One region of the Moorella sp. E306M genome, then DNA from elsewhere that is predicted to be linked to it. Evidence: riboswitches for the same ligand, from Rfam matches in the RefSeq annotation. Region 1 holds a riboswitch; the other holds the start of a gene.
The links. A riboswitch is a leader RNA that binds a small molecule or an ion and turns the genes downstream of it on or off. The one in region 1 is predicted to bind S-adenosylmethionine.

Region 1 (7,154 bases):
TTTCAATGGCATCTTCATCGCTGACCTGGATGATTTCGTCGAAAACCTCGATATTCAAAACCTCCGGTACGAAACCGGCTCCGATGCCCTGAATCTTGTGTGGTCCGGCCATACCTCCGGAAAGGACCGGCGAGGCGGCCGGTTCCACCGCCACCACCCGCAACCCGGGAATGCGCTCCTTTAATACTTCACCGGCACCGGTAATGGTACCGCCGGTCCCTACCCCGCAGACCAGGACATCCAGCCGGCCGCCGGTATCGGCGTAAATTTCTTCTGCCGTAGTGCGGCGGTGGACAGCCGGGTTGGCCGGGTTTTCAAACTGCTGGGGGATAAAAGCCTTGGGATATTTGGCTGCCAGTTCTTCCGCCCGGCGGATGGCACCTTTCATGCCTTCTGCCCCCGGTGTAAGTACCAGCTCGGCGCCGTATCCCTTTAGAAGCTTGCGCCGCTCCAGGCTCATGGTCTCCGGCATGGTGAGGATTAGCTTGTACCCTTTGGCGGCCGCTACCATGGCTAGGCCAATCCCCGTATTGCCGCTGGTCGGTTCGATAATAACCGTCTCCTTATCCAGGAGTCCCCTCGCTTCGGCGTCTTCGATCATGGCCAGGGCAATCCGGTCTTTGACGCTGCCACCGGGGTTAAACAGTTCCAGTTTCACCAGCACTTCTGCCGCCGTTTGGTTAATGCGGTTGAGCCTGACCAGCGGCGTTCCTCCGATGAGGTCGATTATGTTCTGGTAAATGCGCTCCATGAAAATCCTCTCCTTAGATAAGTATTTTTCCAATCAAAATACACGGAATTAATGTCATAGTAATTTTATCATTTTAATATACTTTAGATCAAGGGGATTTTAACGCCTGCTCCAGGTCGGCCTGAAGATCCGCGGCATCCTCCAGGCCTACCGACAGGCGTACCAGGTCAGGGGTAATCCCCAGGCGCTTTTTAAATTCTTCCGGGAGGCTACCATGGGACATGGTAGCAGGCAGAGAAATGATGCTCTCTACTGCGCCCAGGCTGGAGCCGATGATCGGCAGGCGCACCTTATTGATTACCTGGCGGGCCAGCTCTGAAGTTGACAGGCGGAAGGAGAATACACCTCCGGCGCCAAGGGCCTGCCGGAAATGAACCTCCCGGCCAGGATGGCCTTCCAGGCCAGGATAATAAACGGCCTTTACTTGCGGGTGCCCGGCCAGCCATGTTGCCAGGGCCGTGGCGGTTTGCTCCTGCTGGGCCAGGCGTACTTTTAAGGTCTTAATACCGCGCAGGATTAGCCAGCATTCGTGGGGTGCCAGCACTGCTCCCAGGGTGTTCTGGAGCAAAGCCAGTTCCCGGGCAAGACCAGCATCCCTGGTGACTGTTAGGCCGGCCAGGCAGTCGCTGTGCCCGCCCAGGTATTTGGTAGCGCTGTGGACCACCACGTCAATTCCCAGTTCCAGGGGTCGCTGCAGGTAAGGCGTCATAAAGGTGTTGTCAGCTATGGTTATGAGCCCGTGCTCCCTGGCCAGGGCGGCGGCCCGGGCCAGATCGGTAATTTTCATCAGCGGATTGGAAGGGGTTTCGAGGTAAAGCCCTTTGGTAGAAGGGCGGATCTGGGCAGCTGCCTTCTCCAGGTCCGTAGTATCGACAAAAGTAATTTCCAGGCCAAAGCGTTTGAAGACCCGTGTCAGGGCACGGTAGGTGCCGCCGTAGATATCCTGGGAGACAAGGAGGTGGTCGCCGGCGGAAAAGAGGCTTAAGGCTGCCGTGATGGCCGCCATGCCGGAAGCAAAAGCAAAGCCGTAATTACCTCCTTCGAGATCGGCGATGGCTTCTTCCAGGGCCCGCCGGGTAGGATTGCCGGAACGGGTGTATTCGTATTCGCCCGGTTGCTCAAGACTCTCCTGGGCAAATACCACGCTCTGGTGGATGGGGATACTCACCCCCCCGGTGGCAGAATCCATAGATAAGCGGTGATGGACCAGTCGCGTTCCCCTCTGCATACTTTGTTTACCCCTCTTCTTTAAAGTCCTTGCTTACCTGGCGTTGATTGCCAACCGCCGCCCAGGGTAAAAAGGATTTCCTTTTCGTCCTGGCCGGCGGATTAACAGGCAAGGGCCTGCTCCAGGTCGGCCTTGAGATCGTTTAAATCTTCCAGTCCCACTGACAAACGTAATAAACGATCATTGATGCCCAGTTTAAGACGCATCTCACTAGGGATTTCGGCATGGGTCTGGCGCTCCGGAAAAGTGATCAGGCTTTCTACCCCGCCCAGGCTTTCCGCAAAGGAAATAATTTTTAAGCGGTGTAAAATCTGCTCGACCAGTTCGGCATGCTTGACCTCAAAGGAAAGCATGGCCCCAAACCCGCTGGCCTGTTTCTTACAGATTTCGTGACCGGGATGATCGGGTAGACCCGGATAATAAACCCTGGTCACCAGGGGGTGTTCGGACAGCCACCGGGCCAGCTCTAAAGTGCTGGCCTGAGCCCGCTCCAGGCGTACGGCCAGGGTTTTCAAGCCCCGGATTACCAGCCAGCAATCCTGGGGACCGGGAATCGCACCGATGGTATTTTGGATAAAGGCCAGCTTTTCGCCGAGGTCCTCCCGGGCGGTTATCGCTATCCCCATAACTACATCATTGTGGCCGCCTAAATATTTGGTGGCGCTGTGGACCACCAGGTCCGCTCCCAGTTCCAGGGGTCGCTGCAGGTAAGGGGTCATAAAAGTATTATCCACAATAGTCAGCAGGCCCCGCTGGCGGGCCAGGGCGACAACGGCGGCAATGTCGGTGATTTTCATTAAGGGATTGGTAGGGGTCTCCAGGAAGATGCCCTTCGTATTGTTTTTAATAGAAGCAGCCAGGGCAGCCAGATCAGTGGTGTCTACAAGGGAAAATTCCAGCCCCCAGGGAACCGCTACCTGGTTGAGCAGCCGGTAAGTACCGCCGTACAGATCTTCAGAGACTAGCAGGTGGTCGCCGGGCCGGAAAAGGCAGAGAACGGCGGTAATGGCGGCCATGCCGGAGGCAAAGGCCAGGGCGCGGCAGCCTCCCTCCAGCCCGGCTATGCCTTCTTCCAGGACCTGGCGGGTAGGGTTGCCCGTCCGGCTGTAGTCAAAACCGGTACTTTGACCCAGGGCCGGGTGACGGAAGGTAGCAGACTGGTAGATAGGCGTACTGATAGCTCCTGTTTTACTATCATACCCCACTCCCAGCTGGACCAGCTCTGTAGCCAGACGCATTTTATCCAACTCCCCTCATGACAAAATAAAAGCCCTTCGCAGAAGAAGAGCTTTTTTCAACTCTCATCTGCCAGGAGAAATCCTGCAGGAATTGGCACCGTACCTGGGTTCTAACAGGCCGGTTGCCGGGCTTCATTGGGCCAGTCCCTCCGCCAGCTCTTGATAAGAGTTTCCGCATATTTATTTTTTAAGTTTTTCAATCGGTTTAGTTATATTTATTATATCCTCTATATCTCAAGCGTCAAGGGGAGCTTAGAGAAACTTTTTCCGATTTCGGGGTTAACGCCGGCTTAAACGGGCGACAATCCGGTCACCTACAACCTGAATGATCTGGACCATAATGATCAATAAAACGACGGTAATAACCATAACGTCATTTTGGTAGCGCTGAAAGCCGTACTGATAAGCAAGGGTACCCAGGCCGCCGCCGCCGACTACACCGGCCATGGCGGAATAGCCAATCAAGGTAATGGTAGTTAAAACAAAACCGGATACCAGGGAGGGTGTGGCTTCCGGAAGCATCACCCGGACGATAATTTGCCATGGAGACGCTCCCATAGATTGGGCCGCCTCAATGACTCCCCAGGGTATTTCCCGCAGGGAAGTTTCCACCAGGCGGGCGACAAAGGGTATAGCGCCGACAGACAGGGGGACGATAGATGCCGTTGTACCGATAAAGGTACCAACGACCAGCCGGGTAAAGGGTATTATGGCGATTAATAAAATGATAAAAGGGAAAGAACGGCCGATATTGATTACCGTGCCCAGGATACTGTTGATTAAGGGACTGGGTTTGATATGCTTTTCACTGGTGATAAGCAAGATAACGCCCAGGGGGAGGCCAAAGAGATAAGCTATAAATACCGATACAAACACCATATAAAGGGTTTCCAGAGTTCCCATGGTTACCATGGGAATTATTTGGTCGAGCCAGTTACTCATGGTCTTTCTAACACCTCAATACTTAATTGTTTGCTCTGGAGGAAAGCGAGGGCCCTCTGCAGGGCCTCAGGCTGACCTGATAATTCCAGGGTCAGGGTACCAAAGGGGGTATCTTTAATATGGTCAATCTTACCGTAAAGGATGTTGGCCTGAACGTTGTACTCTTGAATCATGCGGGAGATGATGGGTTCACCGGCAGAGTGACCAATGAAAGAAAGCCGTACCAGCAGGCTCGTTCCGGTAGGTTTGTACCCTGCCAGCACCTGTTCCGGGACGGAGGTATCGAGGATACTCTTAATTAACTCCCTGGTAACAGGATGACGAGGAGCAGTAAAGATATCCAGTACGGAACCGGCTTCGACAATACGGCCCTGGTTAAGGACGGCCACCCGGTCGCATATTTCCTTAATTACCTGCATTTCATGGGTGATTATAATAATTGTTAGCCCCAGGTTTTTATTGATATCCCGGAGCAAACTCAGGATGGAGGCAGTCGTCTGGGGATCCAGGGCTGATGTCGGTTCGTCGCACAAAAGCAACCGGGGTTCGCTTGCTAAAGCCCGGGCAATTCCTACCCGCTGCTTTTGACCGCCCGACAGTTCCGCAGGATAATGCCCGGCCTTATCGCTCAACCCCACCAGTTCCAGGGAGCGTTTGACTTTCTCCTGGATAACCCGGCGCGGCTGGCCGGCAATTTCCAGGGGAAAGGCCACATTACCGGCGACGTTGCGGGCTGAGAACAGGTTGAATTGTTGGAAAATCATGCCTATCTGCTGGCGCGCCCGGCGGAGCTGCCTTTCAGAATAGGTAGTAAGATCCTGCCCGTCAATAATTACCCGGCCGGAGGTTGGCTTTTCCAGCATGTTGATACAGCGGACCAGGGTACTTTTTCCGGCCCCGCTACGCCCGATGATGCCAAAGATTTCCCCTTCGGCAATATCCAGGTTGATATTTTCCAGGGCCTGTATCAGTTTGCCATCTTTGGTTGTAAAAGTTTTACTAAGGTTTTCGATTTTAACCATAATATAACACCTGAAGGGGGTAATTAATAAAACACTCGTATCTTTCTTGTCGATGGTAACAAAGGGGTTGGTATAATGTCAATAAGATTGAATTCGGGAAAAAATTTTCCCTCCGAATCCCTTGACAAAAAAATCAAGTAAACCTATTATCTTAATAAGCTATTTCAAAGGGGGTTGATAGACTTTGAAAAAGATTGTTGTTCTGGCTCTCGTTTTATTAACACTGGGGGCAGTTTTAACAGGATGCGGCCAGCAACAGAAAGCATCCCCGGGGGAAGCGGCCAAAAAAGAAATTACTGTCGGTGCTACCGCTCGTCCCCATGCCGAAATCCTGGAAAGGATTAAACCGGTGTTGGCCCAAGAGGGAATCACCCTGAACATTAAAGTTTTTAATGATTATGCCCAGCTCAACCCGGCCCTGGCGGATAAGCAAATCGACGCCAATTTTTTCCAGCATATACCATACCTTGAGGATTACAACCAGAAAACAGGGAATAAACTAGTTTATATTGCCAAAGTACACATCGAACCCATGGGGATTTATTCCCAAAAAATTAAGGGTGCCGGCGAATTGACAAACGCCAGAACTATTGCCATTCCCAATGACGCCACCAACGGCGGCCGGGCTCTGATGTTACTGGCCAAGGCCGGGGTGATTAAGTTAAAGGAAGGCGCGGGCATTTTGGCAACCAAAAATGACATTGTCGAGAAACCCGCCGGGCTGACTATCAAGGAGTTGGACGCCGCCATGCTGCCGCGGGCCTTAACAGACGTCGACGCCGCGGTCATAAACGGCAACTATGCCCTGGAGGCTAACTTGAATCCAGTCAAGGATGCCCTCGTTCTCGAGGATAAAAGCTCTCCTTTTGCCAACGTCCTGGTGGTACGTCCCGAGGATAAAGACAATCCAGCTTTAAAGAAACTGGCAGAAGCGCTAAATACGCCCGAAGTCAAGAAGTTTTTAGAAGAACAATATCAGGGAGCAGTTATCCCGGCTTTTTAAGGCACCCTACGGGAAGGCCGGAGGCGGGTAATTTGAATTACAGCAAATCGGCAAAAAAGAAAGGCCCCTTTCCTGTAAAGGCAAAGGGGCCTCTTTATCCTTCCGGAACTGGGGCTCTCTCCCCGTCAGGGAAACATTTATGTAAACATAAAAATCGTCTTGACCACCCTGATGCTCCCTGATATAATCTAAAGAAAACCGATAAATTAAGTGTAGATTGGGGGGGCTAATAATGGTCTTAACCAACGAAGAAATAGAACGTTACAGCCGGCAGATTATTTTGCGCAACGTCGGCGGCCGGGGTCAGGAAAGGCTTAAAAGAGGCAAAGTATTGATCGTTGGAGCCGGCGGGTTGGGTTCCCCGGCAGCTTACTATCTGGCGGCTGCCGGTGTAGGTACAATCGGTATAGTTGACAGTGACGTAGTAGACATATCGAATTTACAGCGCCAGATCCTTCACAGTACTGAACGCCTGGGGCGGCCTAAAGTAGAATCGGCCCGCAAGACCTTGCTGGCCTTAAATCCTAACCTGACAATTAATACTTACCATTTACGTTTGGGTAAAGATAATATTCTAGACATCATCCGTGACTATGACGTGATTGTTGACGGCGTCGACAACTTTCCCACCCGTTATTTACTAAACGATGCCTGTGTCATGACCGGCAAGACCATGGTCGAGGGCGGGGTGCTGCAATGGGACGGGCTAGTCATGACCATCAAACCCGGACAGGGGCCGTGTTACCGCTGTATTTTTCCCGACCCGCCCCCGCCGGGAGCCGTACCTAGTTGCCAGGAAGCAGGGGTTATCGGTACAGTACCGGGACTTATCGGGGCAATCCAGGCCACGGAGGTAATCAAGATTTTACTTGGGGTTGGGGATACCCTGACCGGCCGGCTCCTGATTTACAATGCCCTGGAGATGCGCTTCCGGGAAGTTAAGGCCGAACGCAATAGTAATTGCCCTGTC
Region 2 (7,154 bases), 710 kb from region 1:
GGTACCGAAGGCGTTACCGAACAAGATAAAAAAATAGCCGGCTATGGCCATGAACAGGGCAAAGCCTCTATAATAATAGTAAATAAGTGGGATTTGGTGCCCAAGGATGATAAAACAATGGCCCGTTATGAGGAGATGATCCGTGAAGAGTTAAGTTTTATGTCCTATGCTCCTATCCTTTTTATTTCGGCCCTGACAGGACAACGGGTTGGCCGGATTTTACCTGCCATTGATGCTGTGGGAGCAGAAGCCAGCCGTCACGTTGCTACGAGCACATTAAATTCCATAGTGCAGGAAGCGGTCATGCTCACGCCACCGCCGGCGGTAAAAGGACAGGCGGTTAAAATCTTTTACGCCACCCAGGTCAAGGTTAACCCCCCAACCTTTATCTTTTTCTGTAACCGTCCAGAAGATGTCCATTTTTCCTACCAGCGCTACCTGGAAAACCAGCTCCGCCAGGCTTTTGGCTTTGAAGGCACACCGTTACGCTTGCTGTTCCGCCGCAGCAAGGGACAATAATTTAAAATGGAGGGGAAAATATGTGGCTGCTGGCCCTGGTACTTGCTTATCTTATCGGTTCTGTTCCCACAGCCTATGTGGTGGGACGTTATGTTTACGGCTTTGATATTCGGCGACGGGGCAGTGGCAATGTGGGCGCCACCAATGCTTTAAGGACCATGGGTACTTTTCCAGGCTTGCTGGTACTGGCAGCTGATACCTTTAAAGGTATGCTGGCTGTCTGGTTGGGGCAAGCTTTTGGAGGCCCCTGGCTGGCAGCCTTTACGGCTATGGTAGCCATAATCGGCCATAGCTGGTCCATATTCCTGAAATTTGAAGGTGGTCGGGGTGTGGCCACGACTGCTGGGGCAGTACTGGTCATGGCACCGTCTGCCATTTTTTGGGCGGTGGTGATCTGGTTTATAATTGTGGTCTTTACCCGCTATGTCTCTCTGGGGTCAATTATTGCTGCGGCCTTAGCCCCCTTTCTCATGCTCTTTTTTCACCGGCCCTGGCCCTACACCCTTTTTACCTTTGCCGGAACAGCCCTGATTATTTACCGTCACCGTCCCAATATAAAACGGCTCCTGGCTGGAACCGAACATAAACTGGGGGAGCGAAGTTAATTGCTCGGAACTATTGCCGTCATTGGTGCCGGTAGCTGGGGGACAGCGCTGGCCATTTTACTGGCCCGCAAGGGGTTTCGGGTGAACCTGTGGGCCAGGCGCCGGGAAGTTGTGGCTGAACTGGAAGAAATTAAGGAAAATAAAGCATATTTACCCGGGGTGAAATTACCTGCTGGTATCAGGCCGACGATTGATTTGCAGGCCGCCACTAGGGATGCAGACCTGGTGGTCTTGAGCGTACCTTCCCATGCCGTCAGGTTAACAGCCCGGCAGGTAAAACCTTTTTTACCTCCAGGAACTATAGTCGTTAATACTGCGAAAGGATTGGAACTGGACACTAAAAAACGTTTATCAGAAGTCCTGGCCGAAGAAGGTTTTACCCGGGTGGCGGTGCTTTCCGGCCCCAGCCACGCAGAAGAAGTTGGCCGCGGCCTGCCGACTACCGTGGTCGTAGCTGCTGCTGACAGGAATGTAGCTGAATATGTCCAGGATATTTTTATGGACCCTACCTTTCGCGTTTATACCAATCCCGATGTAACAGGGGTCGAATTTGGCGGCGCTTTAAAAAATATTATTGCCCTGGCCACAGGGATTGCTGATGGCCTGGGCTTGGGCGATAATGCCCGGGCTGCCCTAATGACCAGGGGTATGGCGGAAATTGCCCGGCTGGGGGTAGCCCTGGGGGGCAAAGCCATGACTTTTGCCGGTTTAAGTGGTATTGGCGATTTGATTGTCACCTGTACCAGCATGTATAGCCGTAACCGTCGCGCCGGGATGCAGCTGGGAGAGGGCAAGGCCCTGGCCGAAGTCCTGTCCGGGATGGGCATGGTAGTCGAAGGTGTGCGGACTACGGCGGCAGCCCGGGAGCTAGCCCGTCAGTACCAGATCCGGATGCCTATTACCGAAGAGATTTACCAGGTTCTTTATGCGGGCAAACCTGCGCGGGACTGTGTGGCCGCCCTGATGGAGCGACCACGTACCCACGAAGTCGAAACAGGTCTCTGGTAGACCTTTATTTTGCCAGAGCACAACCAAAGTGAAGGTAATAGTAAAGCAGTAATTGTCATGGCAGACAAACCTAAAACCTCTTACCTCCCAATTCTCACCTCCATCTTCTATTCACCGCAGGTTCTTCTCTTGTCCCCAGGTGCATATACTTGTAAAAGGTTGACCCCAAAAATGATTTTTGGGTCATATTCTGACCGTCAAGTCATATAGATGTATTGTTAAAACATGCCAGCAGGACTGGACGGTAAACTAAATGGCCTGGGGAGGGAGAATACGGGGTGGAAAAGCGGGATATTTTCCGGGATATAGCCGAACGTACCGGTGGTGATATTTATCTCGGCGTCATGGGGCCGGTACGCAGTGGCAAGTCGACTTTTATTACTCAATTCATGGAAAAGCTGGTGTTGCCTAACATCAAAAATCCCAATGAACGGGACCGGGCCAGGGATGAATTGCCCCAGAGCGGCGCCGGGCGCATGATTATGACCACCGAACCCAAATTTATTCCCAATGAAGCGGTGGAGATTACCATCCGTGAAGGGTTAAAGATGCGCGTGCGGGTGGTAGATTGCGTTGGTTATACTGTTCCTGGCGCCCTGGGTTATGAGGAGGGCGGGGGCCCCAGAATGGTCCAGACGCCCTGGTTTGAAGAGCCGGTACCCTTCCAGGAAGCAGCGGAAACAGGAACGCGCAAGGTAATCAACGACCACGCCACCCTTGGCATCGTTGTCACCACCGATGGCAGTATTACCGAGATTCCCCGAGAAGATTACGTCGATGCCGAGGAACGGGTCATCTGGGAACTCAAGGATTTAGGTAAGCCCTTCGTCGTCCTGCTCAATTCCGTCCATCCCCTGGCGGAAGACACAATTACCCTGGCGGGGGAACTGGAGTCCGCTTATGATGTACCGGTCTTACCGGTGGACTGTCTGCATTTAAACGAAGAAGACATCCTGCATATCATGGAAGAGGCCCTCTATGAGTTTCCGGTGGCCGAGGTCAACGTCAACCTGCCCCGCTGGGTGGATGAACTGGCAGGCGAACACTGGTTAAGACAGCAACTGGAAAATGCCGTTCGGGATTCAGTAGGGGAGGTCCGGCGTTTGCGAGATATCAATGGCGCTATTGAGAGGCTTAATGAAAATGAATATGTTTCCCGGGTAGCATTAAAGGATATGGACCTGGGAACCGGTACCGCCCACATTGACCTGGCGACCAGGGAAGGGCTTTTCTACCAAATCCTGCGGGAAGTCAGTGGCCTGGACATCAATGGTGACCAGGATATCTTGCGCTGGATACAGGAACTGGCCGGCATCAAGAAAGAATGGGATAAAATCGCCTATGGTATCCAGGAAGTACGCAACACCGGTTACGGTGTCGTTACGCCTACCGAGGAAGAAATGGAACTGGCCGAACCGGAACTTATCAAGCAAGGTGGTCGCTCCGGCGTAAGGCTCAAAGCCACAGCCCCATCTTACCACTTCATCCGCGCCGATATCACTACCGAGGTAACGCCACTGATAGGTACTGAAAAGCAGTGTGAGGACCTGGTGAAATACATCATGGAGGAGTTTGAAGATAATCCCCAGAAGATCTGGCAGACCAATGTTTTCGGCAAATCCTTGAGCGAACTGGTGCGAGAAGGTATCCAGAGTAAACTCTACCGTATGCCGGAAAGTGCCCAGGTGAAGCTCCAGGAAACAGTAGAACGCATTGTCAACGACGGTGGCGGCGGGCTAATCTGCATTATAATTTAGCCAGGTAGCTAACGGTAACCGGGGCAACGCCCCGGATTTTTTCCGCCGTTACGGTCCTGGCCCGGTAACTGCTCATTGTCAATGATAAGTGGCGGGATCGGGATTAACTATCCAGATATAAGGAGCCGGGTAAGGTGGTTATTTACTGCTTCACCTGGTTATGGTACAATGAATAGAGAGGTAAGACCACTTGTCCCACGGGTAGGAGCGATAAACCTTGCGCGATAGTTCGATTGAAAGGCCTTTCCAGCCCATTAACCGCAATCCCAAAAGCGTCTACCACCGGGTGGTAGATGAAATCAAAAAAAGCATTTTTGAGGGGCGGATGAAACCCGGCGATCGCCTGCCGGCCGAGCGGGAACTGGCGGAAATGCTGGGTGTGAGCCGTACTTCCGTCCGGGAAGCCTTAAAAATGCTGGCTGCCGAGGGCCTGGTAAGCATCCGTCACGGCCAGGGGGCGTTTATCAGCGAGCAGGATCCCGATGAATACTTAAAGCGCTTTGCCAGCCACCTGCCGGTGAACAGGGATACCGTTTTGCATTTATTTGAAGTGCGTAAAGTGTTGGAGCCCCAAGCGGCCCGCTGGGTGGCGGAAAGGGCCAGCCAGGCTGATATCCAGGAACTGGCCGGCATGGTGACCACCACCAGGGAACATTTGGGCCGCCTGCGCAGCGGCCGCCTTTCCCTCCTCGCCGGGCATGACAGCAATTTCCATTACCGGTTGGCCCAGGCCACCGGCAATACCGTCCTGGTGCGCTTGATGCACAGCATGCTCGATCTCCTGGCTGACAGCCGCTCCCGCAGCCTGGCCATTCCCGGGCGCGGTGAACGCTCGGTCGATGAACACTATGAGATAGTAAAGGCTTTGCTTAACCGTGATGGCGAAGGGGCTGCGGCTGCCATGTTGCGGCACTTGGAAGACGTCGAGGAGCAGGTAGCCGCCGCCTGGCGCGAGGGATAAATAAAAATCCTTGACATCAGCTAAAACAGGGTTTATAGTGTATATCAAGCTGGCTTAACTTAATACAGGAACTAAAAACTCTTATCAAGAGTGGTGGAGGGACTGGCCCGATGAAACCCGGCAACCCGCTGTCCCGGTTTTTCGGGGGCGACAGGTGCCAATTCCTGCAGGGCATATGCCCTGAGAGATAAGGGGGGTAAGAAAATTATGCCTCTTCTTATCGGAGAGGCTTTTTTATTCCCCCGCAGCCGGCTAATTAAAAAGAGAGGGGAATATCTATGTCCCAGCAGCAGCAGTACCGTTTTGCCACCCTGGCGGTCCACGCCGGCCAGGAACCAGACCCGGCTACGGGAGCGCGAGCCGTACCCATTTACCAGACCACTTCCTACGTTTTCCGGGATGCCGACCATGCGGCGACCCTCTTTGCCTTAAGCGAACCCGGCAACATTTACACCCGGATCACGAACCCCACTACCGATGTTTTCGAAAAAAGAATGGCCGCCTTGGAAGGTGGTGTGGGGGCTCTGGCTACGGCTTCCGGCCAGGCGGCTATCACCCTGGCCATTGCCAATATTGCCACCGCCGGGCAGGAAATCGTGGCTTCCACCAGCCTTTACGGCGGCACCTTCACCCTCTTTAATTACACCCTGCCAAAATTCGGCATCAAGGTCCGCTTCGTCGACAGTACCGATCCGGAAGATTACCGGAGGGCCATTAACGACAACACCCGTGCCATTTATGTAGAGATTATAGGCAACCCCAAACTGGACGTACCGGACCTGGAAGCCCTGGCGGCCATCGCCCACGCGGCTGGCATACCCCTGATAGTTGACAATACCTTTGCCACGCCGTATTTATGCCAGCCCATTGCCTTCGGTGCCGATATCGTGGTTCATTCAGCCACCAAGTTTATCGGCGGCCACGGCACCTCCATAGGCGGTGTCATTGTCGATGCCGGTAAATTCAACTGGGACAACGGTAAATTTCCCGGCCTGGTGGATCCGGACCCCAGTTATCACGGTCTCAGTTATCTGAAGGCTTTCGGGCCGGCGGCCTATATCGTCAAGGCGCGGGCCCAGCTCCTGCGCGACATGGGACCGGCTTTAAGCCCCTTCAATGCTTTCCTTTTTCTCCAGGGCCTGGAAACCCTGCCCTTACGTATGGAGCGGCACGTCCAGAATGCCTTGCAGATTGCCCGCTGGCTGGCAGAACACCCGGCCGTCGCCTGGGTAAGTTACCCCGGCTTGCCCAACCACCCCTCCTATGAACGGGTGCAAAAGTACCTCCCCCGGGGAGCCGGGGCGATTTTAACCTTTGGGATTAAAGGTGGCAGGGAAGCAGGGAAAAAATTTATCAACAGCCTGGAGCTGTTCTCTCTCCTGGCCAATGTCGGTGACGCCAAGTCCCTGGTCATCCACCCGGCCAGCACTACCCACCAGCAATTAACGCCCGAGGAGCAGCTGGCATCAGGCGTAACTGAGGATCTGGTCCGCCTCTCCATTGGCCTGGAAGATGTCGACGACCTCATTGCCGACCTGGATCAGGCCCTGAGCAGGAGCAGGTTATAGTATGGGCGATGTAGGTATTGTTACCACCCGGTTTTATAACTGGCCGGGAAGCCTGCAGCTGGAAAGCGGGGCCCGTTTGGGCCCCCTTACCATAGCCTATGAAACCTATGGCGAGCTGAATGCTGCCGGGGATAACGCCGTCCTGGTTCTCCATGCCCTTACCGGCAGCGCCCATATTGCCGGCCGCCATTCCCCGGACGACCGGCTGCCCGGCTGGTGGGACCCCCTGGTGGGACCGGGCAGGGCTCTGGATACCGGGCGTTATTTCGTGATCTGTGCCAACGTCCTGGGCAGCTGTTATGGGACTACAGGACCAGCCAGCATAAACCCGGCCAGCGGCAGGCCCTATGGTCTAGATTTTCCAATAATTACTATTCGTGACATGGTTCGGGCCCAGAAAATACTGCTGGATTACCTGGGCGTGAAACACCTGGTAGCGGCCATCGGCGGTTCCATGGGCGGTATGCAGGTCCTGGAATGGGGTTTCCTTTACCCGGAAATGGTAACAGCCATTATCCCCATTGCCACCTGCGGCCGGACGACACCTATGCAGATAGCTTTCAACAATGTCCAGCGAGAAGCTATTTACGCCGATCCTGACTGGAAGGGTGGCGACTATTATGGCACCCCGGGACCCCAGCGGGGACTGGCCCTGGCCCGGCGGATAGGGACCATTACTTATAAGAGCGACCCTTCCTGGACCATGAAATTCGGCCGGACCGTGGTGGACCCGGGA

Region 2: linked by a shared signal. The riboswitch ahead of FLZ89_RS12860 (homocysteine synthase) and the one ahead of FLZ89_RS09280 (trans-sulfuration enzyme family protein) in region 1 are both predicted to bind S-adenosylmethionine.

What each region holds. Positions count from the first base shown of each region.
Region 1 covers NZ_BJKO01000001.1:1,777,201-1,784,354, forward strand. Annotated here, with positions in the region: gene cysK (cysteine synthase A) at 1-751, opposite strand, end outside; gene FLZ89_RS09275 (trans-sulfuration enzyme family protein) at 840-1,979, opposite strand; gene FLZ89_RS09280 (trans-sulfuration enzyme family protein) at 2,081-3,217, opposite strand; SAM riboswitch class I at 3,278-3,386, opposite strand; gene FLZ89_RS09285 (methionine ABC transporter permease) at 3,497-4,159, opposite strand; gene FLZ89_RS09290 (methionine ABC transporter ATP-binding protein) at 4,156-5,181, opposite strand; gene FLZ89_RS09295 (MetQ/NlpA family ABC transporter substrate-binding protein) at 5,366-6,184, shown strand; gene FLZ89_RS09300 (HesA/MoeB/ThiF family protein) at 6,417-7,154, shown strand, end outside.
Region 2 covers NZ_BJKO01000001.1:2,491,216-2,498,369, forward strand. Annotated here, with positions in the region: gene der (ribosome biogenesis GTPase Der) at 1-519, shown strand, start outside; gene plsY (glycerol-3-phosphate 1-O-acyltransferase PlsY) at 540-1,124, shown strand; gene FLZ89_RS12845 (NAD(P)H-dependent glycerol-3-phosphate dehydrogenase) at 1,125-2,132, shown strand; gene spoIVA (stage IV sporulation protein A) at 2,411-3,889, shown strand; gene FLZ89_RS12855 (FadR/GntR family transcriptional regulator) at 4,107-4,850, shown strand; SAM riboswitch class I at 4,929-5,044, shown strand; gene FLZ89_RS12860 (homocysteine synthase) at 5,129-6,418, shown strand; gene metX (homoserine O-acetyltransferase MetX) at 6,420-7,154, shown strand, end outside.